DNA from 4 places in the Halomonas kashgarensis genome. Region 2 is predicted to be linked to each of the others. Evidence: predicted binding sites of a transcription regulator. Region 2 holds the regulator's gene; each other region holds the start of a gene.
What was found. The regulator sigma-54, encoded in region 2, starts transcription at its own class of promoters, with help from an activator protein. The targets are predictions, from matches to a motif close to TGGCACNNNNNTTGCTNT.
Positions count from the first base shown of each region.

Region 1: ytfE (iron-sulfur cluster repair protein YtfE) is a predicted target of sigma-54. The motif match lies at 5,114-5,131, and genes of this name have one in related genera.
Region 3: R5M92_RS14965 (P-II family nitrogen regulator) is a predicted target of sigma-54. The motif match lies at 5,004-5,021, and genes of this name have one in related genera.
Region 4: glnA (glutamate--ammonia ligase) is a predicted target of sigma-54. The motif match lies at 5,994-6,011, and genes of this name have one in related genera.

Region 1 covers NZ_CP137552.1:2,410,504-2,417,781, reverse strand. The annotation lists gene R5M92_RS11150 (hypothetical protein) at 234-728, opposite strand; gene rnk (nucleoside diphosphate kinase regulator) at 1,121-1,534, opposite strand; gene gdhA (NADP-specific glutamate dehydrogenase) at 1,645-2,997, opposite strand; gene R5M92_RS16245 (CZB domain-containing protein) at 3,134-3,532, opposite strand; partial or broken gene R5M92_RS16240 (methyl-accepting chemotaxis protein) at 3,698-4,027, opposite strand; gene ytfE (iron-sulfur cluster repair protein YtfE) at 4,398-5,054, opposite strand; gene norR (nitric oxide reductase transcriptional regulator NorR) at 5,231-6,757, shown strand; gene R5M92_RS11120 (cytochrome c oxidase assembly protein) at 6,829-7,278, opposite strand, start outside.
Region 2 covers NZ_CP137552.1:1,504,431-1,511,708, forward strand. The annotation lists gene mlaE (lipid asymmetry maintenance ABC transporter permease subunit MlaE) at 1-171, opposite strand, end outside; gene R5M92_RS06940 (ABC transporter ATP-binding protein) at 171-995, opposite strand; gene R5M92_RS06945 (KpsF/GutQ family sugar-phosphate isomerase) at 1,240-2,226, shown strand; gene R5M92_RS06950 (KdsC family phosphatase) at 2,248-2,790, shown strand; gene lptC (LPS export ABC transporter periplasmic protein LptC) at 2,792-3,412, shown strand; gene lptA (lipopolysaccharide transport periplasmic protein LptA) at 3,409-3,918, shown strand; gene lptB (LPS export ABC transporter ATP-binding protein) at 3,968-4,693, shown strand; gene R5M92_RS06970 (RNA polymerase factor sigma-54) at 4,832-6,244, shown strand; gene hpf (ribosome hibernation-promoting factor, HPF/YfiA family) at 6,347-6,655, shown strand; gene R5M92_RS06980 (PTS sugar transporter subunit IIA) at 6,660-7,130, shown strand.
Region 3 covers NZ_CP137552.1:3,253,641-3,260,918, reverse strand. The annotation lists gene R5M92_RS14985 (TonB-dependent siderophore receptor) at 1-810, opposite strand, end outside; gene R5M92_RS14980 (AraC family transcriptional regulator) at 1,036-2,010, opposite strand; gene R5M92_RS14975 (TonB-dependent receptor) at 2,055-4,190, opposite strand; gene R5M92_RS14970 (accessory factor UbiK family protein) at 4,335-4,658, opposite strand; gene R5M92_RS14965 (P-II family nitrogen regulator) at 5,093-5,431, shown strand; gene R5M92_RS14960 (ammonium transporter) at 5,480-6,730, shown strand; gene R5M92_RS14955 (DMT family transporter) at 6,804-7,278, opposite strand, start outside.
Region 4 covers NZ_CP137552.1:3,096,407-3,103,684, forward strand. The annotation lists gene R5M92_RS14145 (GGDEF domain-containing protein) at 1-784, opposite strand, end outside; gene glnG (nitrogen regulation protein NR(I)) at 956-2,365, opposite strand; gene glnL (nitrogen regulation protein NR(II)) at 2,358-3,404, opposite strand; gene R5M92_RS14160 (DUF4124 domain-containing protein) at 3,766-4,287, opposite strand; gene glnA (glutamate--ammonia ligase) at 4,414-5,820, opposite strand; gene R5M92_RS14170 (hypothetical protein) at 6,341-6,943, shown strand; gene R5M92_RS14175 (acyltransferase family protein) at 6,959-7,278, opposite strand, start outside.

The DNA.
Region 1 (7,278 bases), 910 kb from region 2:
CCGGTCGAATACCGCCGACTACCTATATAGTTTAATCGTAGCCAATCTCTCTACACGACCCTGCACGGCGCTATGCCGAGCAGGGACGTCTGTTTTGACTAAACGCCAACGCGCTGCCGCCATAGCGTCTACCTTGGCTATGGTGGAGTCGGTTGGCTACTGTTTGGTGAGTTGTTCGAAGATGACTGTGAAGCCGACAAGAATCTTATGACTCTAATTTAAATTTACTGGTATTAATTGGATCTATTATCCAAGTAATCTTCCCGGAGAATAGGGATTTCTACTCTACTAATTCCACCCAATCTCCACGTTTCAACTGGGTCGCTTCCCTCTGGGTCCTGGATTGAGCCCCAGATCACTCGAAACGTGGTCGCGTAAACAGACCCATCCCCCATGACAATGTTCGCGTTAATGTGATACCTGCGCTTTTGCTCTTGCATTATTGCATCATCAAGATCCGATTCTATTTCAATATCCGCTATACCTTTCTCTTTACATGCTTCATGGAAATCAGAGAATTTTTCATCATAATAGGGGTCTGGTTCAATTTTCCGTTGATGCAGTGAAAGATGCTTGTCTTTATCTCCCTCGCAGATTGCTTGAACAGCGACTTCGACCATGCCTGTTGCTGTCTCGCTATACGCTTCATTGGCCAGAGCAAGGGAGGAAAATAGTAGAGTAAGTGTCGTAGTGATCGATATGGAGATTGAATTCGTTTTTTTTAACATTGTTGTTCCCTTGTTTTTAGCGCCAATATATTTGAACAAAAGTAAGGTTACGGGACCATACAAGCTATGGCAGCTTCTTCTACAGGCCGCTACCAACACCTGCTGCTTTATCGCACGAAAAACACGCTCACCAATACAATCATTGCATCGCCCCGGTGTCTAGATTATCCGGAGCGATTCAGGCTATCCAGAACAGGGGGACGGGGAGGGGCGCGATAGGTCGTCATGGCTTCCTCCATAGCTTGCTGCAATGCCTCGATGCGCGGACCAAGGGCGGGATGAGTCGATAGGAACTCAAGAGGCTGACAACACGTGTAGGAACTGTCGACGCATACAGCCAGTCCGTTCACCAGTCAGGCAAGACTTGTAAGCCTACCGTGACTTGCAGAACACTATCGATGAAACTGCTTTTCTCGTTCGGGTTGCCAGAAGATGGCATCGATCCGCAGGCGTGCTTCGGTGTTGTTGGGTAGCGGCCAGTCGATGATATCGCCAACTTTCAGGCCGATCAGTGCCGCCCCGATGGGCGCCATTACCGAAATGCCATCCGGAACACTTGCCAGGGAGTGCGGATATACCAGGGTACGAATCATCTGGGCGCCACGATTGAGGTCGGTGAAACGGACCTGGCTGTTCATGCTCACCACGTCATCGGGTATATCCTCGGGATTGAGGACTTCGCCCCGGGATAGCTCTTCCTCGAGCAGCTCCGCCACGGCCAGGTCCTTGTCGGACGCTTGATCGATAAGGCGCTGGAGGCGCTCGGCATCCAGGCGATTAATGATAATGGGGGGACGCTGTCCCATGACGACTCTCCTTGAAACGCAATAAAGTCGAATCAACAAAAAGCAGCCCTTCCCCGAAAGGAAGGACTGCATGCTTCTGGCAGTGTAAGCGATTCACATCATAAAGGCGATCAGGTGACGCCTTGTTCGATCATGGCATCGGCGACACGTCTGAAGCCTGCAATATTGGCGCCCAGCACCAGGTTGGACGGTTCGCCGAACTCGACGGCGGTGTCGGCGCACTGTCGATGAATATCGGCCATGATCTGCTGGAGTTTCTGGTCGACCTTTTCTAGTGGCCATTGCTCCATACCGCTGTTTTGGGCCATTTCCAGCTGGCTGGTGGCGACACCGCCTGCATTGGCGGCCTTGCCTGGCCCGTAAGCGATCTTGGCTTCGAGGAAACGGTCTACGGCCTCTTTCGTGGAGGGCATGTTGGCCCCTTCGCTAACGCAATGTATGCCGTTGGCGAGCATGATTTCCGCATCGCTTTCGGTCAGTTCATTCTGGGTGGCGCAAGGGAAAGCGGCTTCGGCTTGAATACGCCATACCGCATGTCCACCCTGAGGATAGTCGCGTGCCGAAATATACTGCGCCTCCGGATGGTCATGTAGATAGGCTTCCAGGGAAACCCGTTGTACTTCCTTGAGCTGCTTGAGCAAGCCTAGATCGATGCCGTTGGGATCGTGGATGGTGCCACGCGAATCGCTACAGGTAATCGGCTTGGCGCCTAGCTCGTATAGCTTCTCGATGGTGTAGATCGCGACATTGCCGGCCCCCGAAACCAGGCAGGCCTTGCCGCGAAGCTCTTCTCCTCTTGCCGCCAGCATGTTCTGCGCGAAGTAGACCGCACCGTAGCCGGTGGCTTCCTTGCGGCCGAAAGAGCCTCCCCAATTGAGCCCTTTGCCCGTCAGTACGCCTTCATAGCGCCCGGTCAGCCGCTTGTACTGACCGAACAGGTAGCCGATTTCACGACCCCCTACACCGATATCACCGGCAGGCACATCGCAATGAGGGCCAATATGGCGATATAGCTCGGTCATGAAGGATTGGCAGAAGCGCATGATCTCGTTATCCGATTTCCCCTTCGGGTCAAAATCGGAGCCACCCTTGCCGCCACCGATCGGTAAACCGGTCAGCGCATTCTTGAAGATCTGCTCGAAGCCCAGGAACTTGATGGTGCCCGACGTGACGCTGGGGTGAAATCGCAGGCCACCCTTGTATGGGCCGAGAGCGGAGTTGAACTGTACACGATAGCCTTTGTTGACTCGTACGCGTCCAGCATCATCCAGCCAGCTGACCCGAAACATGATCTGGCGTTCTGGCTCGACGATCCGTTCGATGATGCTGTGTTGATGATAGTGCGGGTTCTGATCGAACAAGGGGCGTAGGCATTCCAGCACTTCTTCAGTTGCCTGATAGAATTCTGACTGAGCTGGACTGCTTTTCTGTAGTCGTGTGAGCGTGTCGTGTACATAGGGCATAAGGGTAGACCCGTGCAGTTAAATAGCGTTGGCTGAAAGAATGTGAGGATATTTAACCGACGGTGCGTAATCATGCATACCCTATGCTTATTTGGTATGAACATATTGGATTGCAGGAAAGACTAAAGTCGAATGCTCAGCGCTCAGTACACGTTGGTTTTAGAATATCTAATAAACGGTTATTAAACGAATTGGTTGCCGCCGGGCTATTATGGAGGACCGGCGGTACTGCCTGGCGGGCCTGTTGCGCGTCGGGGCGGTACTTGCGCATGATGTAGCGCAGCCGTTTCATGACATCCAGATTGGCGGCTTCCATCCGGGACAGGGCGGCCATCGCCTCGTCCATGCGCCCTTGCTGGTGGTATGTCACGGCCTCGATAGCCTGCTGGTGGACTTCTCGATGCGGCACTTCCAGTGCCTGGAAGTCCTGGTCGCTGTAGAACTGCTGGCTCCCCGTTCCTGCGTAGTACCAGCGGCCCAGGGCGCACTGGGATTCATCGGGCAGGTCCGCTGCCGTCTTGGCCGAGAGGCCCATGAAGATACGATAGACTTCCAGCTTGATTTCCAGCTCTTCCAGATTGGCCAGCTCCACTTCGCTCAACATGGCGGAGAAGGCGAGTGCTTGACTGCTTTTATGGGTCAGCTCCAGCAGCTGCTCGGTACGCTGCATCACGTGGCTCGCCTCGGCGCTAAGACGTTCGGCCTTACGGGAGTTATCGTTCATCACCCCATCGACCTGGTCGGCCTGGCTCATGATACTGCCGTTGAGATCGCCGATTCCGTGAGTGGCATCATTGGTCCTTGACGCCAGCTCGCGCACTTCGGTTGCCACCACGGCGAATCCACGTCCGGCTTCCCCGGCCCGTGCCGCCTCGATGCTGGCATTGAAGGCGAGCAACGTGGTCTGCATGGAGATTTCATCGATAGCACCGACAAAGCTGTCGATACGCCCGGCGTCATCGCGCAGCGACGTGACCTGCTCGGCGGCAGTGCCGATGCGCTCATTGAGCGAGCCAAGATCGGTGACCATGGCATTCAGCGCATCCTGGCTGCGTTGCGATTCGCTGGCGGTGAATTCCGCGATCTGCTGATTGCCCAGCAGCAACTCGGAGAGATCCGAGAAGGACTCGTGTAGTGCCACCACGGAGTCCCCGAAGCCGGTGAGATTGGTAAACAGATGTTGGTGCAGCCGCTGCTGGGCTTCCAGCGTGTCGATGCGGGCCTGGAGCCGGTCGCGCTCGGCGTGCAATGCAGTAGCTCTTTCTGCCTCGCCTTCGTGGCGAGAAAGGGCATGACGGGAAGGGGATCTACGGCGGAAAAGGCGCATGGCGTCTCCTGGTCGTGCAAACAAGAGCCGCCCGTCACGCAACAGGCGGCGCGTGGAGTCAGTCGATGATGCGTCAACCGGCGCGTTCGAACAGCAGATTATTCTCCAGGTGGATGTGCTGCATGAGGTCGTCGCGGAATTCGCGCAGCCCGGCGTAGAGCGCGCGCCAGGTGGTGCAGGCGCCTTTGGGCGGGTTGATGCCATCGGTGAGCATCATGAGGTGCTCGAGGCTTGCGCCATGGTCGTCATGCTCGTGGCGCATCACCGTGATCGGCCCCTGGGCCTGGGCGCCCAGATCGCGACGCAGCATGGGGAAGAGAATCTGCTCCTCCTTCTGCATGTGGCTTTCCATTTCCTGATGAATGTCGGTCAACAAGTCGGCAAGCCCATGGGGGCAACTGTCGCGGTCGCCGTGGACCTGCTCGACGCGGCGGGCCATGCGGGTCAGCTCGGGTAACTGTTGGCGATGAACGTCATGGTAGCGAGTCAGGATGTGATCGATCAGCGCGTCGTCGCTGGCGTCTCGCCAATCGTGTTCATTGCTGGCATTGGCCGATAGCGAATCAAGTTCGGCAACGAGTTGATCAGGTTGTAGGCCGGCGCGCTGTGCCGCTTCTCGAAGAGTGATACGACCACCGCAGCAGAAGTCAATGTGATGCGCATGGAAGATACGTGTGGCGCCCGGTAGGGAAAGTGCGATACGTCCGACGGACTGGTCGAGTAAAGTCATGGCGATGCCTCATGTGGAACGAGTGCTGGGAAGCGTTCTGGGAAGAGTCCAGTTTTGTTATAGCAAGCGGCATGCCAGGATATTTATTTGATATAAATCAAATAGTTAAAGTGTATAAGGTGAAAATAACCCTGATATGGTAGGGTAAAAATAACTATATAAAGGTTATTTTAACCATGCTTGATGACACTCTATTGGCCGATCTGGTTGCCGATTTGCCCAGTGCCGTGCGCCTGCAGCGGCTTGTACGTACCCTGCGTGAAGGGTTTCGCTGTGGCGCAGTTTGCCTGCTGCGTCTGGAAGCGGATGCTCTGAGACCGGTGGCCGTGGATGGTCTAGCGCGTGAAGCATTGGGGCGGCGCTTCGAGGTAGCTCACCATCCGCGCCTGGCGACCATCCTTGCCAGCCGTCGTACCACGCTCTTTGCGCCGGATGCCGACCTGCCGGACCCCTACGACGGCCTGGTGGAGCAGCAACCCGGCCAGCCGCTGCATGTGCATGACTGCATGGGCATCAGCCTGCACGTGGAAGGTGAGCCCTGGGGCGTGCTGACCCTGGATGCGTTGGAAGCGGGGACGTTCGATGCCGCTGATCGCATGACGCTGGAGCGCTATGCGCTACTGGTCGAGGCGGCGGTGCGGGTCAGCCGCCTGGAACAGGACCTGCGCGCGTTGCGCATGACCCATCAGGAAGGCAGCCCGCTACTGTCGGCGCCCGAAGCGCGCGATATCCTTGGCCATAGTGGAGTACTTCAGCGGTTGCTAGGTGAGCTTGACGTGGTGGCGGCGTCCGATCTGACGGTGCTGCTGAGCGGTGAGACCGGAGTCGGCAAGGAGCTTTTTGCGCGTCGATTGCATCGGTGTTCTTCACGACGGGAAGCGCCGCTGGTCCAGATCAATTGCGCGGCCCTTCCCGAGTCGCTGGCCGAGAGTGAGTTGTTCGGCCATGTGAAAGGGGCCTTTTCCGGCGCCAGCACCGATCGTGCCGGCCGCTTCGAGGCAGCCGACGGTGGTACGCTATTTCTCGATGAGATAGGCGAACTACCGCTATCGATTCAAGCCAAATTGCTGCGTACCTTGCAGGAAGGCGAGATACAGCGCTTGGGCGAGGATACCCCGCGCCGGGTTGACGTAAGAATCATCGCTGCCACCAATCGTCAGCTGGCCGACTCGGTGCGCGAGGGCGGCTTCCGTGCCGACCTGTATCATCGGCTGTCAGTCTATCCGGTAGCCATTCCGCCACTACGCGAGCGGGGCAGCGACGTACTGGTGCTGGCCGGGCACTTTCTCGAGATCAATCGCATGCGTCTTGGGGTGCGCAGCCTGCGCCTCTCCCCCGAGGCCGAACAGGCGCTGCTGGCCTATGGCTGGCCGGGCAACGTGCGCGAACTGGAACACGTGATCAGCCGTGCGGCGATCAAGGCGCTCAGTCATGGCGCCAGCCGTGACGACATTGTCACACTGATGCCCGCATGGCTCGACCTGCCTGTTAGTGCGGAGCGGGTTGTCGGCGCGGCCGAGACGCCGAAAGTATTGAATGAGGCCGAATCGCCAACGCTACGTGAGCGAGTGGAAAAGACCCAGCGTCAGGCGATCCGCGAAGCGCTGGAATCCTGCGACGGAGGTTGGGCAGCCGCCGCGCGCTGTCTGGCGGTCGACCCCAGCAATCTGCATAAGCTGGCCCGGCGGCTGGGAGTCAAGTGAAATTAGCGTGAACCGTGTTCGGCTAGCGTCTGGATAAAGACATGCGGAACCCGGCGACTACGGACTTATCGCTACGTAGGAGTAGCACTAGACAACAGAGCCTCGCGCCGGTCGATGGGTTTACGTAGCCACAGGCTCAGCAGTACGACCGCCAGCAGCAGTTCAGCCAGGTCACCGCCGTAGTACATCAGCTGCGCGGCAAAACGGATCTCTTCCACCCCATTGCCGGTATCGCGGGGCCATAAATAACCGTACATCAGTTTGCCTAACAAGCTGTGAGCGGCGATGGCAATGAACAATATCCCCAAGCGAAAGCGCAAACTCAGCCGATGCGGCGAGGCATCCGGCTCCGCCAGAATGGCCCAGCAGAACAGATATCCTGCCACCAGAAAGTGCAGGTGTAGCCAATAGTGCAGCGCCTGGTTGTCCAGCGAAGCGGCATACAGAGGCGTCAAGTAAAGCACGTACATACCGCCGATATTGAGCGAGAGGGCACTAACTGGATGCGAGACGAAACGTAT
Region 2 (7,278 bases):
ACCGACGAAGTGCATCTGGCGCAACCACAGACGTATCCCTTCGCGAGAAGGAACTCCGACCACGGCCTGGCCCAGGAAAATTCCCGCGCGCCCCAGCGACTCCACGGTATCGCACCCTCGCCGCCCCAGGTACCGCACCCGTTCGCTGCTTTTCGCTAGCCGCCCAGACATCAGCTGCAACCTCCGGTTGTGGCGACATCATCGAGCATGTCGCGATAGAAATCCTTGGCCGGGTAATGAAACGGCACCGGCCCGTCCGGTTTGCCATGGACGAACTGGTTGACCCGCGGATCGGCATGGGTATCCAGGCTCGCCGGAGTGCCGTGGGCGACGACCTCGCCGTCGGAGAGCAGATAGATGTAGTCCGCGATCGACAGTGTCTCCTTGATATCGTGGGATACCACCACCGACGTCAGCTCCAGTGCCTGGCTCAAGCGCTTGATCAACTGCACTAGCACGCCCATCGAGATCGGGTCCTGACCGACAAACGGTTCATCGTACAGGATCAACTCCGGGTCGAGGGCGATCGCCCGGGCCAACGCCACGCGCCGTGCCATGCCGCCGGAAAGCTCCGCCGGGGCAAGTGCCTGGGCACCGCGCAAGCCGACCGCCTGCAACTTGAGCAGGACCAGATCGCGGACCATCGCTTCCGGCAAGTCCGTATGGACGCGTAGGGGAAAGGCAACGTTCTCGAATACACTCAAATCGGAAAACAGCGCGCCACTCTGAAACAGCATCCCCATCCGCTTGCGTAGATCGAACAGGGCCTTGCGGGACAACTTGTGTACGTCGTCGCCGTCTATACGCACCCGCCCCCGATCCGGCGTCAATTGCCCGCCGATAAGCTTCAGCAGGGTAGTCTTGCCGGTGCCGCTGGGGCCCATGATGGCAGTGATCCGCCCTTTGGCCAGGGTCATGTTCACGCCCCGGAAGATCGCTCGTTCTCCGCGGGAAAAATGCAGGTCTTCGATTTCGATAAACGGCGAGTCCGTCATGGTGCCTCGGTGTCTGAAAGCCGTACGTGGAACACACCACCGTATGACCATGGCGGTGGCGGCCATGCTCGATAAACCGCACGTGGTGCGTTTCAAAAACGTTATCGAACAACGTATCCTAACCGTTTTGGCCCACTTCAAGCGAGAATATTCCACTATCGACAGCCGGGGCCACGCTATCTCTGCACAGTGTTATCATGGACATTAGCCAAGCCCGTTTTCCTATTGCCTACGAGCTGCCCTTATGAGTCAAACGTCTCCTCCCGCGTCACTGTTGCGTGAAAGCGCGCTGCGCACCCTCTCTCTCGAGCAGGCGGCGATCGGCGCCTTGATGAGCAGGCTGGACGAGGAATTCGACCACGCCTGCCGTTTGATGCTCGATTGCCAGGGCCGGGTGATCGTGACCGGCATGGGCAAATCCGGCCATATTGCCGGCAAGATTGCCGCCACCCTCGCCAGTACCGGCACCCCGGCCTTTTTCGTCCACCCCGGCGAAGCTAGCCACGGCGACCTGGGCATGATTACCCGAGGCGATGTCGTGCTGGCGCTGTCCAACTCGGGGGAAACCGCCGAGGTTACCGCCCTTCTTCCCCTGTTGAAACGCCTGGGAACTCCATTGATCAGCATGACCGGCCGGCCAGGGTCGACGCTGGCGCGCCACGCCGATGCCCACCTGAACAGCGCCGTGGAACGGGAGGCCTGCCCGCACGATCTGGCACCCACGAGCTCGACCACCGCCGCCCTGGCACTGGGCGATGCCTTGGCTGTCGCGCTACTGGAGGCTCGCGGCTTTACCGCCGAGGATTTTGCTCTTTCCCACCCCGGCGGCACTCTGGGCAAGCGCCTGTTACTGACCGTCCAGGACCTGATGCACAGCGGAGATCGCCTCCCGCTGGTAACGCTGGGTAGCCCCCTGCGTGACGCCCTGATTGAAATCACTCGTCAAGGTCTGGGATTCACCTGCGTCGTTGACCAGCAGGGTCGCCTGGCCGGGGTCTATACCGATGGCGACTTGCGCCGTACCCTCGACCAGCATCATGATTTACGTGACCTTACGGTTGATGAGGTCATGACCCGACCGGGCAAGCGCATCTCTCCACAAGTACTGGCGGCGGAAGCCGTGCGCTTGATGGAAGACAGCCGTATCACCGCCTTGGCGGTGGTGGATGACCAGCAGAGACCGATCGGGGCGTTACACATGCACGATCTGCTGGCCAGCGGCGTAATCTGACTCTTATCGACTGGAGGCTCAATGGCTCTTACGCCTGCTTTACTCGACCCGATTCGCCGCGTGCGCCTGTTCGCCATGGATGTCGATGGCGTGCTCACCGATGGACGCCTCTACTTTCAGGCCGATGGCATCGAGATCAAGGCTTTCAATACCCTTGACGGCCACGGCCTGAAATTGCTCAAGCGCGCCGGTATCGCAGTGGCGTTCATTACCGGACGCGACTCGCCCATGGTCAGCCAGCGTGCCGCTGCCCTAGGGATCACCCACGTTCATCAGGGGGTAGAGGATAAACTCGCCACCCTGCGCGACCTCTGCCGCCGGCTGGAAATCGGACTGGACCAGGTCGCCTACTGTGGTGACGACCTGCCCGACCTGGCCGCGATCAAACGGTCCGGTATCGGCATCACCGTACCCGGCGCGCCCAGCTACGTTCAGGCTCACGCCGATTGGGTGACCGAGCGCCAGGGCGGTCATGGCGCGGTACGTGAGGTATGTGACACCCTTCTCGAAGCCCAAGGTCACTGGGGGGCGGTAATCGATACCTACCTTCACGGGCGGCCCTGACATGGCGCCGGATACGCCTTCACGCACTCGCACCAGGCGCCTTTCCCGGCACTTCACCAGACGGCTGGGACTAGGCGTGCTGATCCTGGCGCTAGGCGGACTGCTGGTCTACCTGGACCCCGGCGAACAGCGCCAGCCTGGTGTGGACCTGGAAGCGCGCGCCAACGAACCAGGCCATATTCTGGAAGGGGCCGAGCTCACCCTGTTCGGTAACGACGGACATGTTCGCCAAGCCATCCGTACGCCACGCATGACCCATTCGCAGGAGGATATCAGCCAGGCGGAACAGCCCCGCGCGCGCCTGTTCGACAGCCATCGACGCGAGTGGACCGCCGAGGCGGAACAAGGTTTCGTGGATGTTCCCAGGCAACAGCTCACCCTTACCGGCGATGCCCGGTTGCGGGCACCTGAAGCAGGCTGGCAACTCGACACGCAGATATTGCACTATGATGCGCAACAAGCCCACGCCTGGAGCGAGACACCGGCCTTGCTGCAACAACCTCCCCAACGAATGCAGGCCAATCGAATGGATGCCTGGCTGAACGAAAGTCGCGTCCGTTTGACTGATGACGTTAAAGGCTACCATCCACCCGAGACGAACGCTCAAGAGGAAATGCCATGAAACCCACCATCACGGCCGCCATCCTGGCTTCGACACTGCTGACGGGCGGGCTGCCCACGCTAGCCTTTGCCCAATCTTCCCAGGCCCCGATCGAAGTCGAGGCCGATCGCCTGGACCTGGATCAACGCGCCGGCACCGCCGTCTATGCCGGTAATGTGGAGATTCGTCAGGGCGAAATGCGCCTGAAAGGCGATCGCGTTCAGATCCAGCGTAACGACGAAGGGGAGCTATCCCGAGCCACCGCTACGGGCGAGCGAGCCTATCTGCGTCATCAGATCGAAGGCCAGCCCTCGCCCATGGAGGGCTGGGCCCGCAATATCGTCTTTCACGTCGCAGAGCAGCGCGTGGTACTGATCGACCAGGCGGAGCTGAACCAACAGGACGACCATTTCGAGGGCGGATACCTGGAATACTTCATTGACCGGCAGGTGGTTCAGGCACGTTCGGAAACCGGTAGCGGCGATCAGCAGCGCATCCGCATGACGCTCCAGCCCGAACGCCAATAGGCTTCGCCAACGCTGCCCCCATTTCTCGCTACAGGAACCTGGCACCTCGATGAAGACACTTTACGCTCGCCACTTGGCCAAGAGTTACAAGCGCCGCCGTGTGGTCAAGGATATTTCCGTGGAGATCGCGCAAGGCAGTGTCGTCGGCCTGCTCGGCCCCAACGGGGCGGGCAAGACCACTTCGTTCTACATGATCGTGGGCCTGGTGAGCGCCGACGCCGGCAGCGTCAGTATCGATGATCACGATATCTCCCACGCCCCCATGCATGAGCGAGCCAAGGCGGGCATCGGCTACCTGCCCCAGGAAGCCTCGATATTTCGCAAGCTTTCGGTGGCGGACAATATCCTGGCGATCCTGGAAACCCGCCGCGACCTCGACTCGAGCGGACGCGAACAGCAGCTCGAAGCGCTGCTCGAGGATTTTCACGTCACCCACATTCGCGACAATCTCGGCATGAGCCTCTCCGGTGGCGAACGACGCCGGGTGGAAATTGCCCGTGCGCTTGCCACAGAGCCCGCTTTCATTCTTCTGGATGAACCATTTGCCGGGGTCGATCCGATCTCCGTCGGCGAAATCAAGACCATTATCCGCGCGCTCAAGGCGCGCGAAATCGGCGTTCTCATAACCGATCACAATGTGCGCGACACATTGGATATCTGTGACACCGCCTATATCGTCGGCGATGGCCAGATCATTGCCAGCGGCCCGCCACAGGGCATACTGGACAACCAACAGGTGCGCGACGTTTACCTGGGCGCCGACTTCAAGCTCTAGACGACTTCATACTCTAGCCGTCTCAAGCGCCAGATGGCATGCTTATTGCCGGTGGCATGCATATTGCAAAAGTTGACTTGCACCTGGTCCTTGCTCGCACTAGGGTTAAGCTTTCCGATTACGCACGCGAGTCCCGCTATGGTCATGAAAGCCTCTCTTCAATTGCGCATGGGCTCCCAGCTGACCATGACGCCGCAATTGCAACAGGCGATCGCGCTGCTGCAATTATCCACTCTCGATCTGCGTCAGGAAATCCAGCAGGCGCTCGATTCCAACCCCCTGCTCGAGCAGGAGGAGGAGTTCAGCGAGCAGGCGGTGGACGAGGCACAGGAAGCCGAGTGGTCCGAGGACATCCCTAACGAACTGGCGCTCGACAGCGACTGGTCGGATACCTACCAGGACATGGTGCCCGCCGCCGGCAGCGGCGAAGGTCCGGATTTCGAGCGTCAGGCCGCCGGCCAGAGTCTGCAGGGGCACCTGCTCTGGCAACTGGCCATGACCGATCTCGACTGGCGCGAACGGCAGATAGCGGAAAGCCTGATCGATGCCATCGATGTCAATGGCTACCTGACCCAGACCTTGTCCGAGCTGCGCGACGGGCTACGCGATCAGGGCCTCGAAGGCATAAGCACTCGAGAGGTGGAAACCATTCTGCTCCGCTTGCAGCAGTTCGAGCCCACCGGCATCTTCGCCCGAGATCTACGCGAATGCCTGATGCTGCAGCTCGCCACCCTGGCCGATGACACCCCCCTGCTCGCCCACGCCCGCCGTTTGGTCCGCCAGTTTCTCGAGGCGCTGGGCAAGAACGACACCCGCCTGCTCAAGCGTCGGCTGGGACTGGACGAGACCCAGCTCGAGGATGTTATCTCGCTGATACGCACCCTGGACCCGCGTCCGGGCAGCGCCTTCAGCGACGCGGACGAAGGCTACGTCGTCCCCGATCTGGTGGTGCGCCACGATGCCCAGGGCTGGCATCTCGACTTGAACCCCGAGGCGCTACCCAGGCTCAGGATTCAGCCCGATTACGCCAGCCTCATCAAGCGCGCCGACAAGAGCCAGGACAATCAATATCTCAAGGAACACCTCCAAGAGGCTCGGTGGCTGATCAAGAGCCTGTCCAGCCGCAACGACACCTTGTTGCGCGTGGGGCGCGAAATCGTCACCCGTCAGCTCGGCTTTCTCGAGCAAGGCGAGGAGGCCATGAAACCCTTGATTCTCGCCGATATCGCCAGCGCCGTGGACATGCACGAATCGACCATTTCGCGCGTCACCACCCAGAAGTTCATTCATACGCCACGCGGGGTCTTCGAGCTCAAGTACTTCTTCTCCAGCCAGATAGGCAGCGCCGACGGCGACAGCCACTCCAGTACCGCCATTCGTGCCCGACTGAAGAAACTGATCCAGGAAGAGCCTCCAGGCAAACCGCTTTCCGACAGCCGGCTGGTCACCCTGCTTGGCGACAGTGGTATTCAGGTGGCTCGCCGTACCGTCGCCAAGTACCGTGAGGCGATGGGAATTCCCTCTTCCAGCGAACGACGCAGGCTACGCTGAAGTAGAGCTCTCGTGGAAATCGAGAAAGTTGTTCGCGGGGCTTTGCTCAGCAGGAAAAAGAGTTACAATCGAAGTACAGTCCGATGGATAAGGAGTACGTCAATGCAAGTCAACATCACAGGTCATCATGTCGAACTCACTGACGCCCTGCGTGACTACGTCGAGGAAAAACTCGCTCGCGTTGAACGCCATTACGACAATATCACTACCGTTCAGGTAACCCTGTCCATCGAAAAAGAGCGTCAGCACGCGGCCTGTACGTTGCACGCGGCCGGTGCCGATCTTCACGCCGAGGCCATGGATTCGGACATGTATGCCGCCATCGATGCACTGGCCGACAAGATCGACCGTCAACTGGTCAAGCATAAGGAAAAAGCACAAGCCCGCGCCCAAGGCGCTGGCGTGCGCTGAGCCAATGATGCTGGAAACCATCCTGCCCCCCGAGCGCGTGCTCTATGATGTGCCCGGGGGAAGCAAGAAACGGGTGCTGGAATTCTTCAGCACCTTTATCGCCCAGAACACCCCCAGTCTCGATAGCCAGGAAGTCTTCAGTCGCTTGATCGGTCGAGAGCGCCTAGGCAGTACCGGGATCGGCAATGGTGTCGCTATCCCCCATGCGCGCAGTCCGCATTGCGATGCCCCCATTGCAGGTTTTCTGAAGCTGGCCGAAGCCATCGATTTCGATGCCGTCGACGGTGAACCCGTGGACCTCATCTTCGTGCTGCTGGTCCCGGAAGAGGCGGATGATACTCACCTTGCCCTGCTAGGCCAGGTGGCGACCATCATGAATGACGGCGACACCCGTGTCCGGTTGCGCAAAAGCACCAGTCAACGTGAGCTGCTGGAGTTGCTGAGAGACAAGATCAGGCAGCAGAGCTCCAGTTAGTTCGGCACCGTTCAGCTTCTGGCGTGCTTCTGTCAAATTACGCTTTCGATACGATTCTGCCTCCGTTACCGGACGGCCCTCGATAGAGGCTTACTTGCAAACCTCTCGCCTATTTCGCCTTGAAGAATGGCTGCAACCTGCACGGTAA
Region 3 (7,278 bases), 1.7 Mb from region 2:
AATCTTGCGCCCATTGCGCGGGACCACGGCGCCCTCGAACGGAACGCCGGAGTGGTATCCCCCTTCCGGGTCCTGCTGCAGATAAGCTTCCAGTGTCAGGCTGGTGTCATCGCTTACGTCCCAGGTGAGCGAGGGGGCCAGGGCGTAGCGCTGCTCCTCCACCGGGCCGAACTGGGTATCGGCGGCGCTGGCGAGTCCGGTCAGGCGAAACGCGACACGATTCTGCTCGCCGAGCGGCCCGGTCAGGTCGAATGCCGCGCTGCGCTGGTTGTTGTTGCCTACGCTCAGGCGCAGTTCGCCGCCCGGCTGGAATTCCGGGCGCTTGCTGTTCAGGGCCACGACGCCGCCAGGGGAGGCGCGCCCGTAAAGTACCGAGGCCGGCCCCTTGACCACCTCGATGCTATCCAGAAACCACGGGTCGATCGTCATCGAGCTATAGGAGTTGGTGTCCCCCATCACCTTCAGGCCGTCGAGGAAGGTGTTGCTCAAGCTGCCATCGGAAAAGCCTCGCAGGACCAGGTAATCGTAGCGATTGGAGGCGCCCACTTGATTGGTGTAGACCCCGGGAGTGTAATCGGCGGCGCGCTGTACGCTGCGTACACCACGCTCTTCCATCTCGTCACGGGTAATCAAGGACGTCGCCTGGGGGGTCTCGATGAAAGGCGTGGCGACCTTGGTGGCGGCTTGTTGCGCGGTTACCGTGACGGTATCCAGGTTGGCCGCCGGCTCTTGCGCCCAGGCCGCATGGCCGATACTGCCGGCAATGCAGGCAATGGCCAGGGAGAGTCGATTTCTTGGAAGGGGTGACATGGGCATGATTCTCTTGTCCTGCGGAAGAATTTACAGTAATGAGAATTATTGCGCTTTAAGGCGTTGCTGAGGTATGCCGAATGCCAGAAGAGCTATGCATAGGAACAAGAGCTATGCATAGGAACAAGAGCTATGCATAGGAACAAGAGCTATGCATAGGAACAAGAGCTATGCGCAGGAACAGAGAGCTAGGCGCGGCGAGACAGACACCGGGATTGGCCACGCCTAGGTGAGGCTGCCGGGAGAGACGCCGAACTGGCGGCGAAAAGCGGTAGCGAAGTTGGTGGCATGGCGATAGCCGCAGGCATGGGCGGCTTGTTGCACGCTATAGCCCTGACGCAAGTACTCCTGAGCCTGCGTCAGGCGGCAACGCCGCAGGTAATCGAATACCGAGCAGCCATAGCAACGCTGGAACTTGTCACGCAGGCTGCTGGGGCTCATGGCGGCGTCCCGTGCCAACTGCGCCAATCGGTACTCATGGTGGGGATGATGTTCAAGCCGATGGCGCAATTGCTCCAGGCGTTGGTGATCACGCCGGGAAAGGCCCGCCGGGATGCGTTGCCCTGTCCTTTCGTCGCTGGGCCCGAGGCCGCTGGAAGGCAACCCATGCGCCAGCAATTGCAGTGCCAGGCCCTGCCACAGCAGGCGTTGCCGTGACAGCGGCCAGGTCGAGGTCAATGCCGCTTCCAGGCTATGGTACAGGAAATGCGGCACCCGCCAGGTATGCAGCATCGGCGTTGCCGGCGGCGCGAGGGGGATGGGCGAGGAGGCGAGGGGGCCGGAACAGGCCAACACCGAGACGTTGAGGATACGTAACCGTTGTGGCGCGGGCTGGAAGACCTCGAGCCCGGTCTGCTCGCTGAAATGCGTGCTGAAAGCCTCTCCGGCCTGCAACTGGTACGACTGACGGCCGAGCCCCACACGGATGTTGCCTTCCAGAATCACGCTGAGAAACCAGGGTACGGCACGGCGTGACGTGGAGGCATAGGCGTGCAGGACATCGAGATCCGAAAGCGTCACGCGCAGGGTGGGGTCGATCTCGACTTCCGTTACCCGCCCCCGGGCCACACAAGGGCTGGGCTGGGAGCGAGGGGGCGCATCGGGAAAGCGATAGTCGATCCCGAAGCGCTGGCCGAGGTCGAGCAGGTCACAGGTGGTGAGCGGAACCGAACATGGTGTTTGCCTATCGAGTGAAACCATTCCCCTTGCCTCGCCCAGGTACTGTGGCCGATGTGCGCCGGTGCTCAGTAGGCCATCGACCAGTTCAGGGTGTAGGTACGACCGCGCCCCTGGTAGTCGTAGAGATATTCCGGGCCGTAATAGGGCGAGTAGAACATGGCGGCCCGCTGGCCCCAGACGGTGGAGTACTGGTCGTCGAGCAGGTTCTGCACACCCAGGCTCACGGTGCCGAAGTCGGTCTCCTGGCTGAGCGACAGGTCGAGAGTGGTATTGCCGTCGATCTCGCGATCCGCATCGTCTTCCAGGTCGAAGGCGTGATTGGCTTGCAGGCGCGCCGAGCGCACGTAGTCGGTCCAGCCGACGAAGGCGGTGGCGGAGGAGAGCGAGGCGTAGCGGGCGTCACGCTTCTCCCATGAGCCCTGATCGTTCTCCTGCTCCGAACGTACCAGGTGCAGGGTGCCCCCTACCTCCAGGCCATTGTCGAAGTAACGGGTCACCGCGCTTTCCAGGCCGAAATCGCGTTTCTTTTCGTCGACCACGCTGACGCTCAGGTCCTGGGCGTTCTCCACGGCCTTGTCCGACCAGGCATAGTAAAGCGCTGTCTGCGCCGTCCAGTTGCCCCCTTGGTAACGCCAGCCAAGCTCCACCTGATCCGTCTCGATGGCGGACAGGGGATTGTTGTCGACGCTCACCTCCGGGCTCTTGCCGTAGTACTTGGCGGGGTCGGGCAGCTCGAAGCCCTGGCTGAACTGCAGCCAGTTCTGGTGGCCGTTACCGAAATCATAAAGGGCGCTGGCATTGAACAAGGTGGCTTCGTAGTCGTTCTCGCCCCCGGGGATTCCCTGGAACTCATCCACTTCGACGTCCATGTGCTGCTGGCGTAATCCGGCGGAGAACTTGAGTGCCTGGGTGGCTTGCCAGTCGCCCTGGGCGAAGCCCGACAGCCCGTCTACCTGATAGCCTGGATAGCGGGGCTCGAGCCCTGCCTGCTGCTGCACCAGGCCACCGGTGGCATCTGATACGCCGGTATCGAACAGCATCTGGCTGGCATCGAATTTCTCCCGATCCAGGTCGAGGCCGTAGGTCAGGGAAACGTCATCGCCCAGGCGCGACTCGAACAGTGCCTTGATGCCGCTCAGGTCGGTATTCTGCTTCGAGGCTCGGAACTCCAGGCCATCCGAGACGGGATAGGGAAAGGCCTGGAAGCTGGACTCCTCCTCCCGGTGGAAGGCCTGTAGGTAGAAATTCTGCCCCCAAAGATCGGCATGATGATAGTTGACGTTGACGAGCTTGCGGTCGGTTTCGGGGTCGCGATCGGAGCGGTAGCCATCGCGAATCTCGGCATCGTTCAGATTGGGTACGGAGGCGTCGAGGTTGGGAAAGTAGACGCCCCGGTCGCCCTCGAAGCCGGAGCGGTATAGCTGAGCTCCCACTTCCAGGGTCTGCTCGTCGGTCAGGTGGAAAGAGAGATTGCCCAGGACATCGACGCTGCGGTTGTCCTGCAGGTCGGTCTGGGCGATATCGGGGAAGATCTCCTCGCCACTGGCGTCGTAGTGGCGGCCGTTATCGCCGATGGCAGTACCCAGGTAGCCCTGTACCCGTTCGTTGCCGCCGCTGACGGATTGCGACAGGCGTCGGTCCTGGTCGTCGCTGTCGTTGAAGCCTGTGGTGATGCCGGCTTCCGTACGCCAGTTCAGACCTTCTTCGCCCTTGCGCGTGATGATATTGATCAAACCGCCGGTAGCGCCACCGCCATAAAGGCTGCTGGCCCCGGAGAGCACTTCCACACGTTCGATATTGAACGGATCGATGGCATCGAACTGGCGCGAGAGCCCCCGCGAGCTATTCAGCGATACACCGTCGATGAGTACCTGCACGCCCCGGCCGCGCATGTTCTGCCCATAATTGGTGCGTCCTTGCGGCGCCAGGTCTAGCCCAGGTACCAGGCGCCCCAGTGCCGTCTTGAGATCTGCACCATTGCGGGTCTGCTGCTGCAGCATCTCCCTGTCGATCACCCACACGGCACCGGGGATCTGGCTAATCTGGGTAGGCGTACGCGAACCGACGACCACCAAGGTGTCCTGGGCGTCCGTTTGGACCCCTGCCGCAGTTGCAGTTTGAGCGAAAGCGCCGTTTGAGAGACAGCCCAGGAGCAGGCCGGTGCCGACAAGCCTAAAAGCAGGAGTGCTGAAAGCGTGCATGATGAACAATCCGCAAACAATAAGAAAATGAGAAACGGAGCGTAACATCACAATGAAAAATGTCAATGATATTGATTTGTATTTACTATATAGAGGCTTGGGTCCCGTCCGGCGTTACCCATGCCGGACGGCAGGTCTCCGAGGTCAGGAATCCGTGGGCTTGGGTGGAGCCTTGGGGTCAGGCGTTACCGCGTGCGTCTCGGCCTTGACCACCGGCTTGGCCTGGGTATCCACGGCGGCCTCGAGTGCGGCCACCTGGCTTTCCAGGGCCTCCACCCGGGCGCGAGTGCGTTGGAGGACGTCCATCAGGATGTCGAAATCCTCGCGGGACACCAGTTCCAGGCGGTCGAACGCACCACGCACGACATGCTGGACACTCTTCTGAATATCCTCGGGGGCTTGTGAAGCATTTTGCAGACGCTCGCCGATCTGTTGTGCGAGGCGGCTGATACGGTCTTGGGGCTGCATGACGGCTCTCCTGAATGATTAAGACAAGTATTCCCTGGATCGGAATAGAGCTTGTGGAACGGGTTACGGTTTCTCGTGGATTAGAACTCAATTAAGAGATTCATGGTAACTGCCCTACAGGATACGCAACCCACGCCAGACACGCATACCTCGATTTAGTGCCCCAGCGCAAACCGTCTGCGAGCCGACGTCGCCGCCATGCATCGAAATGATGCGAAGGTGAAGCGGCGGTGTTCATTTATGGTGCATTGGCAAGTCGAGGGGATTACGTCAGTGCTCGTTCCATGGTGTAGGCCGGCTTTCTGAATAGAGCAAATACAAGAAATAAAAGAAAAATTTTTCTGATGGCATGGTATGCGCATTAACGGTTCAGACACGCTGCGGCAGCGCCGTTGCTAATCCAAGCACGACTTATCCAGCAGGGGAGATCCGGGATGAAACTCATCACCGCCATCATCAAGCCATTCAAGCTCGACGACGTGCGCGAGGCCCTGGCCGACAACGGCGTCCAGGGCATCACCGTCACCGAAGTCAAGGGCTTCGGCCGCCAGAAAGGCCACACCGAACTTTATCGCGGCGCGGAATACGTGGTGGATTTCCTGCCCAAGGTCAAGGTCGAGGTCGCCGTTGACGATGCGCGCCTGGACGGCGTGCTCGACGCCATCTGCAGCGCGGCCAACAGCGGCAAGATCGGCGATGGCAAGGTTTTCGTGACACCTCTGGAAGACGTGATTCGTATCCGCACCGGGGAGCGCGGCGCTGACGCCGTTTGATACCCACGTACAGCGATTGCGTCACAACAAGCCTAAGGGGACATTCCAATGACAGAGTTTACAGAGCTGAGTTATGCGCTCGATACGTTCTACTTCCTGATTTGCGGCGTGCTGGTGATGTGGATGGCCGCGGGTTTCTCCATGCTGGAGGCCGGTCTTGTCCGTTCCAAGAACACCGCTGAGATCCTGACCAAGAACATCGCCCTGTTCGCCATTGCCTGCACCATGTACCTGCTGGTTGGCTACTACATCATGTACTCCAGCGACGGCGGCGGTTTCCTGCCCAACCTGGGCTTCTTGATCGGCGCCGAAAACAGCCTTGATGCGGTGACCGCCGGTGGCGAGGATGCTCCCTACTACTCCATGCGTTCCGACTTCTTCTTCCAGGTGGTGTTCGTTGCCACGGCGATGTCGATCGTCTCCGGTGCCGTGGCCGAGCGCATGAAACTGTGGGCCTTCCTCGCCTTCGCCGTGGTGATGACCGCGTTCATCTACCCGGTATCCGGTTACTGGACATGGGGTGGCGGCTGGTTGGCCGAAGTCGGCTACTCCGACTATGCCGGCTCCGGGATCGTCCACCTGGCGGGTGCCGCCGCGGCACTGGCCGGCGTACTGGTACTCGGGCCGCGTAAAGGCAAGTACGGCAAGGACGGCGCCATCTACGCCATCCCCGGTGCCAACCTGCCGCTGGCGACCCTGGGTACCTTCATCCTGTGGATGGGCTGGTTCGGGTTCAACGGTGGTTCCGAGTTGAAGATGTCCGACGTCGGTTCGGCAAACAACGTGGCCCAGGTATTCGTCAACACCAACGCCGCCGCCGCGGGTGGTGTCATCGCCGCCCTGATCCTGGCCAAGCTGTGGTTCCGCAAGGCGGACCTGACCATGGCGCTCAACGGCGCGATTGCCGGCCTGGTGTCGATCACTGCCGACCCGCTATCGCCAACGGCGCTGGGTGCCTGTCTGATCGGTGCCGTGGGCGGTGTTCTCGTGGTGGCGTCGATCGTGACTCTGGACAAGCTGAAGCTCGATGACCCGGTGGGTGCCATCTCTGCTCACGGGGTAGTGGGTATCTGGGGTGTTCTGGCGGTGCCGCTGTCCAACGGCGATGCCAGCTTCGGTGCCCAGATCATCGGTATCCTCGGTATCTTCATCTGGGTGTTCGTGGCCAGCTTGATCGTCTGGTTCATCATCAAGGCCATCATGGGTATCCGGGTCAGCGAAGAAGAAGAGTATGAAGGGGTCGATATCGCCGAGTGTGGCCTGGAAGCCTATCCTGAATTCAGCTCCTCCAAGAAATAAGGAGAAGCTTACCCTGTGAGCTGGCGTGCTCCACCTGGCCTCCCTTCGGGGAGGCTTTTTTTGATATCGCGAGTTAGCTTGAAGGACGGCTCTGCAGCACACTCAGCCCGGTTACCGCACTCAGAATCAGCACCATGCCCGCTACTTGTGGCAGATCCAGCGCTTCGCTCAATACGAACAGGCCGAAGAGAGCCGCGGTGACCGGCTCCACCATGGCCACGATCGAAGCCGTAGTGGGCAAGGTGTGACGCAGGCCGGTGATATAGCAGTAGAACGACAAGCCCGCGCCCAGCAGACCCAGCAGGATGAACCATGCCACATCGGCGGAGACGGTTACGGCCACCGCCTGGCCGAGGTCGATCAACGGCAACAAGATCAATGTGCCGGTGGCAAAGGCAATCGCCAGTACACTCGGCGCCGGGCCGTAACTGCCGGCATACTTGAAGCCGAAGATGAACAGAGCGTAGGAAAGCCCCGAAAGCAGGCCGGTGGCGATGCCCAGCGTCGAGACGGCGCCCGCCTGGGTGCGGTAGATGCCGGTCAGCAGC
Region 4 (7,278 bases), 1.6 Mb from region 2:
TGTGCTCATCGCCGGAACGCGCCAACTCCGCCAGGCGTCGCTCCAGAGCCCCACGGTTCAAAAGCCCAGTCAGCGCGTCGTGGGTGGCTTGACGATAGAGTCGCAACAACAAGCCAAGCTGAAAATGATTTGCCGTCAACGCCACGACCAGCAGGGTACCCAGCAGCCACTGCTCCTGCAGCCCTTGCGGGGTCATCCAGCTTCCCTGCACATACTGGGCAAAGCTCAGTAGCGCCAGCATGGCCAGCCCCGCCAGCAGGGACTCGATCAGGGTAAACGGGAAGATGCTCAGAGTCGCCACCAGCAAGAAAGGAATGAAGCTATAACCGGCCAGCTCGCGGCTTCCACCGGGGGGCATGAGAAACAGCACCAGCGCATAGAACGCCGCCGGTAACGCGAGCAGCAATCCCGCGCTAAGGCGAATCCGCCTGATCTTGTCCACACTGTGCCAGGCCAGCCATAACACCCCGATGAACCCCAGCGTCATCATCAAGCGACCCAGTTGGGTATACGCCTGGATCTCGTGCGGCAACATGATGCCATCGACCAGCACCCATAGCGGTGACAGGACAGCGAAGATCAACCCTACCGCCAGCACGCGATTGCGCAAGTAATGAGCATGAGCAAAGATGAAGTCACGGCTATGATGACGCGACGTCAGCGTATCCCACAGGGAACTCAAGAGGGTGGCGAAAAGCGACATCTCCTTCCTGATGGGTTCGTGGGGATGGCGGCGCCTGTCCTTGAAGGAAAACAAGGCAGAGGTACTTTTATTGGCAGACATGACAAGGCTCGCAGCTTGACCAACAGGAACAATGACCCACGAATGCATTAAGCTCTTTCGTTTACGGTACATCGCGCAAGATGCTTCATACCGACAGCTGAAACTTCATTCCAGCAGCTTACGCGATGACCAAGCCAGGCTCTTGAGTTCAATCAAGCTTCTGCGGAATCGTTACTCCTCGGCCAGCGCCGGAAGCAAGGTCTTGAGCTTACGCGTCAAGGTGTTGCGCCCCCAGCCCAGCAGCTCGGCGGCTTCGCCCTTGCGTCCACCGGTATGCTTGAGCGCGGTTTCGATCAGGATTCGCTCGAAATCCGGTACCGCTTCCTCGAGCAGGTGTGTATGGCCCTCGGCCAGGGCACGATCGGCCCAGTCACGAAAAGCGTTGCGCCAGTCGCCTTGGGGGCTGTCCGCACTCCCTATCTCCCGAAGCTCGGGCGGCAGATCCTCGACCAGCACCTCACGGCCGGAAGCCATGACGGTCAACCAGCGGCAGATATTCTCCAGCTGGCGCACGTTCCCCGGCCAGGAAAGCCGCGTCAGATGGGTTTCGGCTTCCGGCGTCAGCACCTTGATCTCGGTAGACAGCTCCTTGGCGGCTTCCGCCAGAAAGTGACGCGAAAGCCGAGGGATATCCTCCCGCCGTTCCGCAAGCCGAGGAAGATGGACGCGAATCACGTTCAAGCGGTGAAACAGGTCCTCACGAAAGCGACCATCCTCCACTAGTCTTTCCAGATTCTGGTGCGTGGCGGCGATGATACGCACATCCACCTTGACCGGCGTATGCCCGCCGACCCGGTAGAATTCGCCATCGGCCAGCACGCGTAACAAGCGAGTCTGAGTTTCCGCCGGCATATCGCCGATTTCATCCAGAAACAAAGTGCCACCGTTGGCCTGCTCGAAGCGTCCCTGGCGCTGTGCGGTGGCACCGGTGAACGCCCCTTTTTCGTGACCGAACAACTCGGATTCGATCAGGTCGCGGGGAATGGCCGCCATGTTCAGGGCGATGAACGGCTTCCCGGCCCGGGGGCTGTGCTGATGCAAGGCCTGGGCGACGCGCTCCTTGCCGGTTCCCGACTCGCCGTTGATCAATACGGTGATATGCGAATGGGACAGCCGGCCGATGGCGCGAAACACCTCCTGCATGGCGGGTGCTTCGCCGATGATCTCGGCATTCAATCCTTCCGGCACGCTCACCGGCTGCTTGCGTTCACGGGCGTGGGCCACGGCGCGTCGCACCAGCGCCAGCGCTTCGTCCACATCGAACGGCTTGGGCAGGTACTCGAACGCCCCGCCCTGGTAGGAAGCCACGGCGCTGTCGAGATCGGAATGGGCAGTCATCACGATGACCGGCAGATCGGGATGGGCATCGCGCACTCGGGACATCAAATCCAGCCCATCGATTCCCGGCATGCGAATGTCGGTGACCAGCACATCCGGTGGACTCTCCAACAGCCGGTCGAGTGCGATATCGGCCCGCTCGATGCACTCCACTTCCAGGTCGGGTTGCGCCAGGGCACGCTCCAGTACCCAGCGGATAGCACGGTCATCGTCCACAATCACTATACGTGCGACCTCAGTCATGGCGCGTCTCCAATGGAATCAGTAAACGAAATTCGGTATGTCCCGGTCGGGATTCGCATTCGATCAATCCTTGATGCTGATGGAGAATGGACTGGGCGATAGACAGCCCCAAGCCGCTGCCTTCCGCCCGCCCGGATACCATGGGATAGAACAGCGTTTCTCGCAGGGTCTCGGGAATGCCGGGACCGTTGTCGCTCACCGTGACTTCGCATACCAGGCGGTGGCGCTCGGCGCCCAAGGTAAACTGGCGGCGAGCACGGGTGCGCAGGATTAGCTCGGGTTCTGGCACCTGGGCGTCGGTCATCGCCTGGACCGCATTGCGCGCCACGTTGAGCAGCGCCTGAATCATCTGCGATTCATCGCCCGAAAGCGGCGGAAGGCTGGGGTCGTAATTGCGGATGATGGTGATATCGGGATGTTCGGCGAGCAGCAGCGAGCGAACCCTTTCCAGTACCCGATGGATATTCAACGATTCGTGCTTTATTACCCGGTTCGGGCCCAGCATCGAATCGACCAGATCGCGCAGCCGGTCGACTTCCTCGATGATGATGCGGGTAAACTCGCGCAGCCCCGGTTCATCGAGGTCGCGCTCCAACAGCTGGGCCGCACCGCGAATACCGCCCAACGGGTTCTTGACCTCATGGGCCAGGCCGCGGGCCAGAATCTTGATCGTCTCCTGGCGAGTCAACAGCGCCTCTTCTCGGGAGATCTGCATCAGCCGGTCACGCGGTTCTACCTCGAGCAGCAACTCGTCGGCGGAGAGCGGGGTCACCGTGTAGTCCACGGTCAAGGGTTCCTGATTCAGCGGGGTGATGCGCGCCTCGCGCTGGGTAAAGGGATGAAAGGCATCCCGCGCCTTGGCCAGCACGTCATCGATGCTATCTTCGCAGCCCAGCAGGGTTTCCAGGCTGGAGCCATAGACACGGCTGAGACTGACCGCCAGCAAGGCCTCTGCCGCCGGGTTCATCCAGCGTACCTGCAACTTTCCGTCCAGCAGCAAGACCGCCGTGGTCAAATGCTCCAGCAGACGTTGATGCATATTATCGCCGTGACCGCGCGGCTCGCGTTGGTGGGTATCGGGCTTTGATGCCCCAGTGTGAGTCATGGCAACACATATCCGGTTAACATCGAGCGAACCGACACTCAGCGGGGTCGGGTCTCTTGGTTAGCTGTCGTCAAGATGGGTTGCAATAAGTGCGCCAACCTACCCAGGCACCAGCATAGCGCACCACATGCGGCCGATTACGGGCTTGGCCGGCACGCGACAAAGCGTGGCGCGCAAAAACAGCAGCCTTCGATGCACCATTAAGGTGCATTACGTGCGCCATGACATATCCTTTCACCTGGAGCGCTCAGACACAGAATGCTGTCTAACATGGCGCACCTAGCTACCATGGCGCCTAGCGCACGGAAAGCGTGATTTCCCGGGAGCGATGTCGCACCCGCCCGCTGCTATCCAGCAGTTCGGCCTGCAGGCGATGCTCGCCCCGCTCCAGACCCGCCAGCCAGAATACATCGCTGTGCAACGCCGACTGGCTTATTTCCCCATCAAGCAGCAGGCGTACCTGATGGTCCTCGCGCAATGCCGGCACCACTTCTACCGACACGCTGGTCAGGGGCGCTTCGAGTATCTGCCCCGCGGCGGGGCTGGCGATAGCGAAACGGTCATAGGGCATGAAAGGTTGCCCTACCGCCGCTTTACGGCGCGGCGACGAATCCCGATCGACCGCCGGTGCCGCTCCCGGCAGCGCCGAAGGTAACGGCGCAAGCTGCAACGCCTCGCCGCCCCGGTCGGGCTTGTCGGTAAACGTCACGTTGCCCTGTTCGTCCACCACCCGAAATACCGTCTGGGCGAAAGCCTGGGAAACACTGCTCGACCACAGCAGCGTCCCTACCAGTGCGCCTAACACCTTGTTGTTCATGGCCTACCCATTGCTTGCATCGTCGCTGCCATTGTGGCTTTTTTCGGTCCAGAAAAAACCCCGCCGAAGCGGGGTTTCGAGTACCCAGATACTGGGCGTCAGACAATGACAAACAACTGACAATGATCAGCAGCTGTAGTACATGTCGAACTCGATCGGGTGCGTGGTCATGCGAATACGCTCCACTTCTTCCATCTTGAGTTCGATGTAGGCATCGATCATGTCGTCGGTGAAGACGCCGCCTTCGGTCAGGAAGTTGCGGTCGGCATCCAGCGCTTCCAGGGCTTGATCCAGGCTATGGGCGACGGTCGGTACGGCCTTGCCTTCTTCCGGCGGCAGGTCGTACAGGTTCTTGTCCATGGCATCGCCGGGGTGGATCTTGTTCTTGATGCCGTCGATACCGGCCATCAGCATCGCCGCGAAAGCCAGGTAAGGGTTGGCGGTCGGGTCGGGGAAGCGAGCCTCGACACGCTTGCCCTTGGGGCTTGCAGTGTACGGAATACGGATGGACGCGGAGCGGTTACGGGCACTGTAGGCCAGCATGACCGGCGCTTCGAAGCCCGGCACCAGACGCTTGTAGGAGTTGGTGGACGCATTGGTAAAGGCATTCAGGGCACGGGCGTGCTTGATGATACCGCCGATGTAATACAGCGCCATTTCGGAAAGACCAGCGTACTCGTCACCCGCGAACTGGTTCTGGCCGTCTTTCCAGAACGACTGGTGAACGTGCATGCCGCTGCCGTTGTCGCCCACCAGCGGCTTAGGCATGAAGGTCGCGGTCTTGCCGTAAGCATGAGCCACGTTGTGGATCACGTATTTCATTTCCTGAACTTCGTCGGCCTTCTTCACCAGGGTGTTGAACTTGACACCGATCTCGTTCTGGCCGGCGTTGGATACTTCATGGTGATGAACTTCGACGGTCTGGCCGATGGCTTCCAACGTGTTGCACATGGCACCACGGATATCGTGGAAACTGTCGACCGGCGGAACCGGGAAGTAGCCGCCTTTCACCCGCGGGCGGTGGCCCAGGTTGCCGCCTTCGACCTGACGGTCGGTGGACCAGGCACCCTCTTCGGAGGTGATCTTGTACATGGCGCCTTCGATGTCGGCCTTCCAGTGTACTTCGTCGAAGATGAAGAACTCGGGTTCCGGACCAAAGAAGGCGGTATCGCCCAGGCCGGTAGTCTGCAGGTAGGCTTCGGCACGCTTGGCGATGGAGCGCGGGTCGCGGTCATAGCCCTGCATGGTGGCGGGCTCGATGATGTCGCAACGCAATACCAGGGTAGCGTCTTCGGTGAACGGATCGAGATAGGCGGTGCCGTCTTCCGGGCGCAGAATCATGTCGGATTCGTTGATGCCTTTCCAACCTTCGATGGAAGAGCCATCGAACATCTGGCCGTTTTCGAAAAACTCCTCGTCGACATCACGCGCGGGAATGGTGACGTGCTGCTCCTTACCACGTGTATCGGTAAAACGCAGATCGACCCACTTGACGTCATGTTCTTCAATTAGCGCGATGGTCTTGGCTGACATGTGCCCTCCGGTATGAGCTTGGCTAAGTAGTAAACGGTCTCGTTGCTGTCATTGCTCTCGCCGAGACTCCGTCAGATGAATAGAACGGAAATCGACGGCGGTGATTCGGCCGGCTATCGTTTTAGCACGTCACAAGCTGCCTGCCTATGACGGCCAAGCCGCTACCCATCATTAATGCAGAGTTCATGCCACAATTGCACCAACATGGCATGTAAAACACTAAGTCATTGTTTTAAAAATTAATATGTGAAGAAAAAGATGCATCGCAATGTGGCATATCGTTTCAGCTCAAGGCGTAAGCACGTAAATCGGCAGCGTTGCGCACCAAAATAGCTCCTACCAACTCCTTTATGCACCAATAGCGTGCAAGAAAATATTCTCGCCAAGGAACAACAAAAGCTCGCCCTTTCTTGATACACAACTAAACTATATACTACAATATATTACACAATAATGGTCCTCCACTCGCCTCGAGGGCAACTCAGAGATGGACTCCTTTTGTTTCATCATCGATGCGCTCGTGACAGGTGCAACCTTGCCTCGTCACTTGCACGCCGTACCCAGCCAGAGCGCGGAGTCCACCAACGGCCAGCTTATTCTCACTGCCGGGGAGAAGGACTCGCGCCTTGCCGCGCTGGCGTTGCGCCATCATGCCCAGCTGCTGTCCATTCCCCATCGCCTGCTCGGCGCACGGCTCAACCATGCCGTTCTCTATACCCGCGCCGAGTGGCTGATATTCCCCTTTCAGGGCGCCGCCGTTCCCTCGGCGTGGCAGCCCATATTCTCCCAACTGGATACTCATCTGCTGGACGCGGCGATGATCGGTATTCCCCAGCCCACCCTGACCGAGCGGCTGTTGCAACGATTCCTTCCCCCCACCACGCCGGTTCCGCCCTACCTGGCTGTCACCCGTACCTGGCTGGAAAAAATCGGCGGGTTCGATGCGGAACTCGACCTGGCGGCTCCAAGCGACCTTCTTCAACGGCTGATGGCATGCCCGACACGTATCAAGGCGCTGGATGTGGACTTGCACCGTCGCCGCAAAACTAACGTTCACCGGCTCGACGACGAAAACAACGATATCAACCCCACCCCGCCACCGCCTACACAGCTGCCTTCCTGATCGGCTTCGCCACCCCTAGGCAGCGGCCACTTTCAAGCGCTTCCCCAACAGCAACCCGCCCCAGCTGAACAGATTCGCGCACCGATTGAGCAGGATGGACCCGGCCAGGCCGACAACCGCCAGCAGCAGTACATAGGCTGCCAACGGTAACCGCTCGGGTCCCACGACTTTATCCACCAACTGAAAGAACATGGGGTGAGCCAGGTAAATGCCGAACGAATAGACATTGATTTGCCGCACCAGCCAGGGCGCTTTCCTGCCGCGCAGTTGTTGCATCGCCCAGAGCGTGAAGAGCAGGAAAAACGGAATGACCCAGACCTCTTTCGAGGAAAACT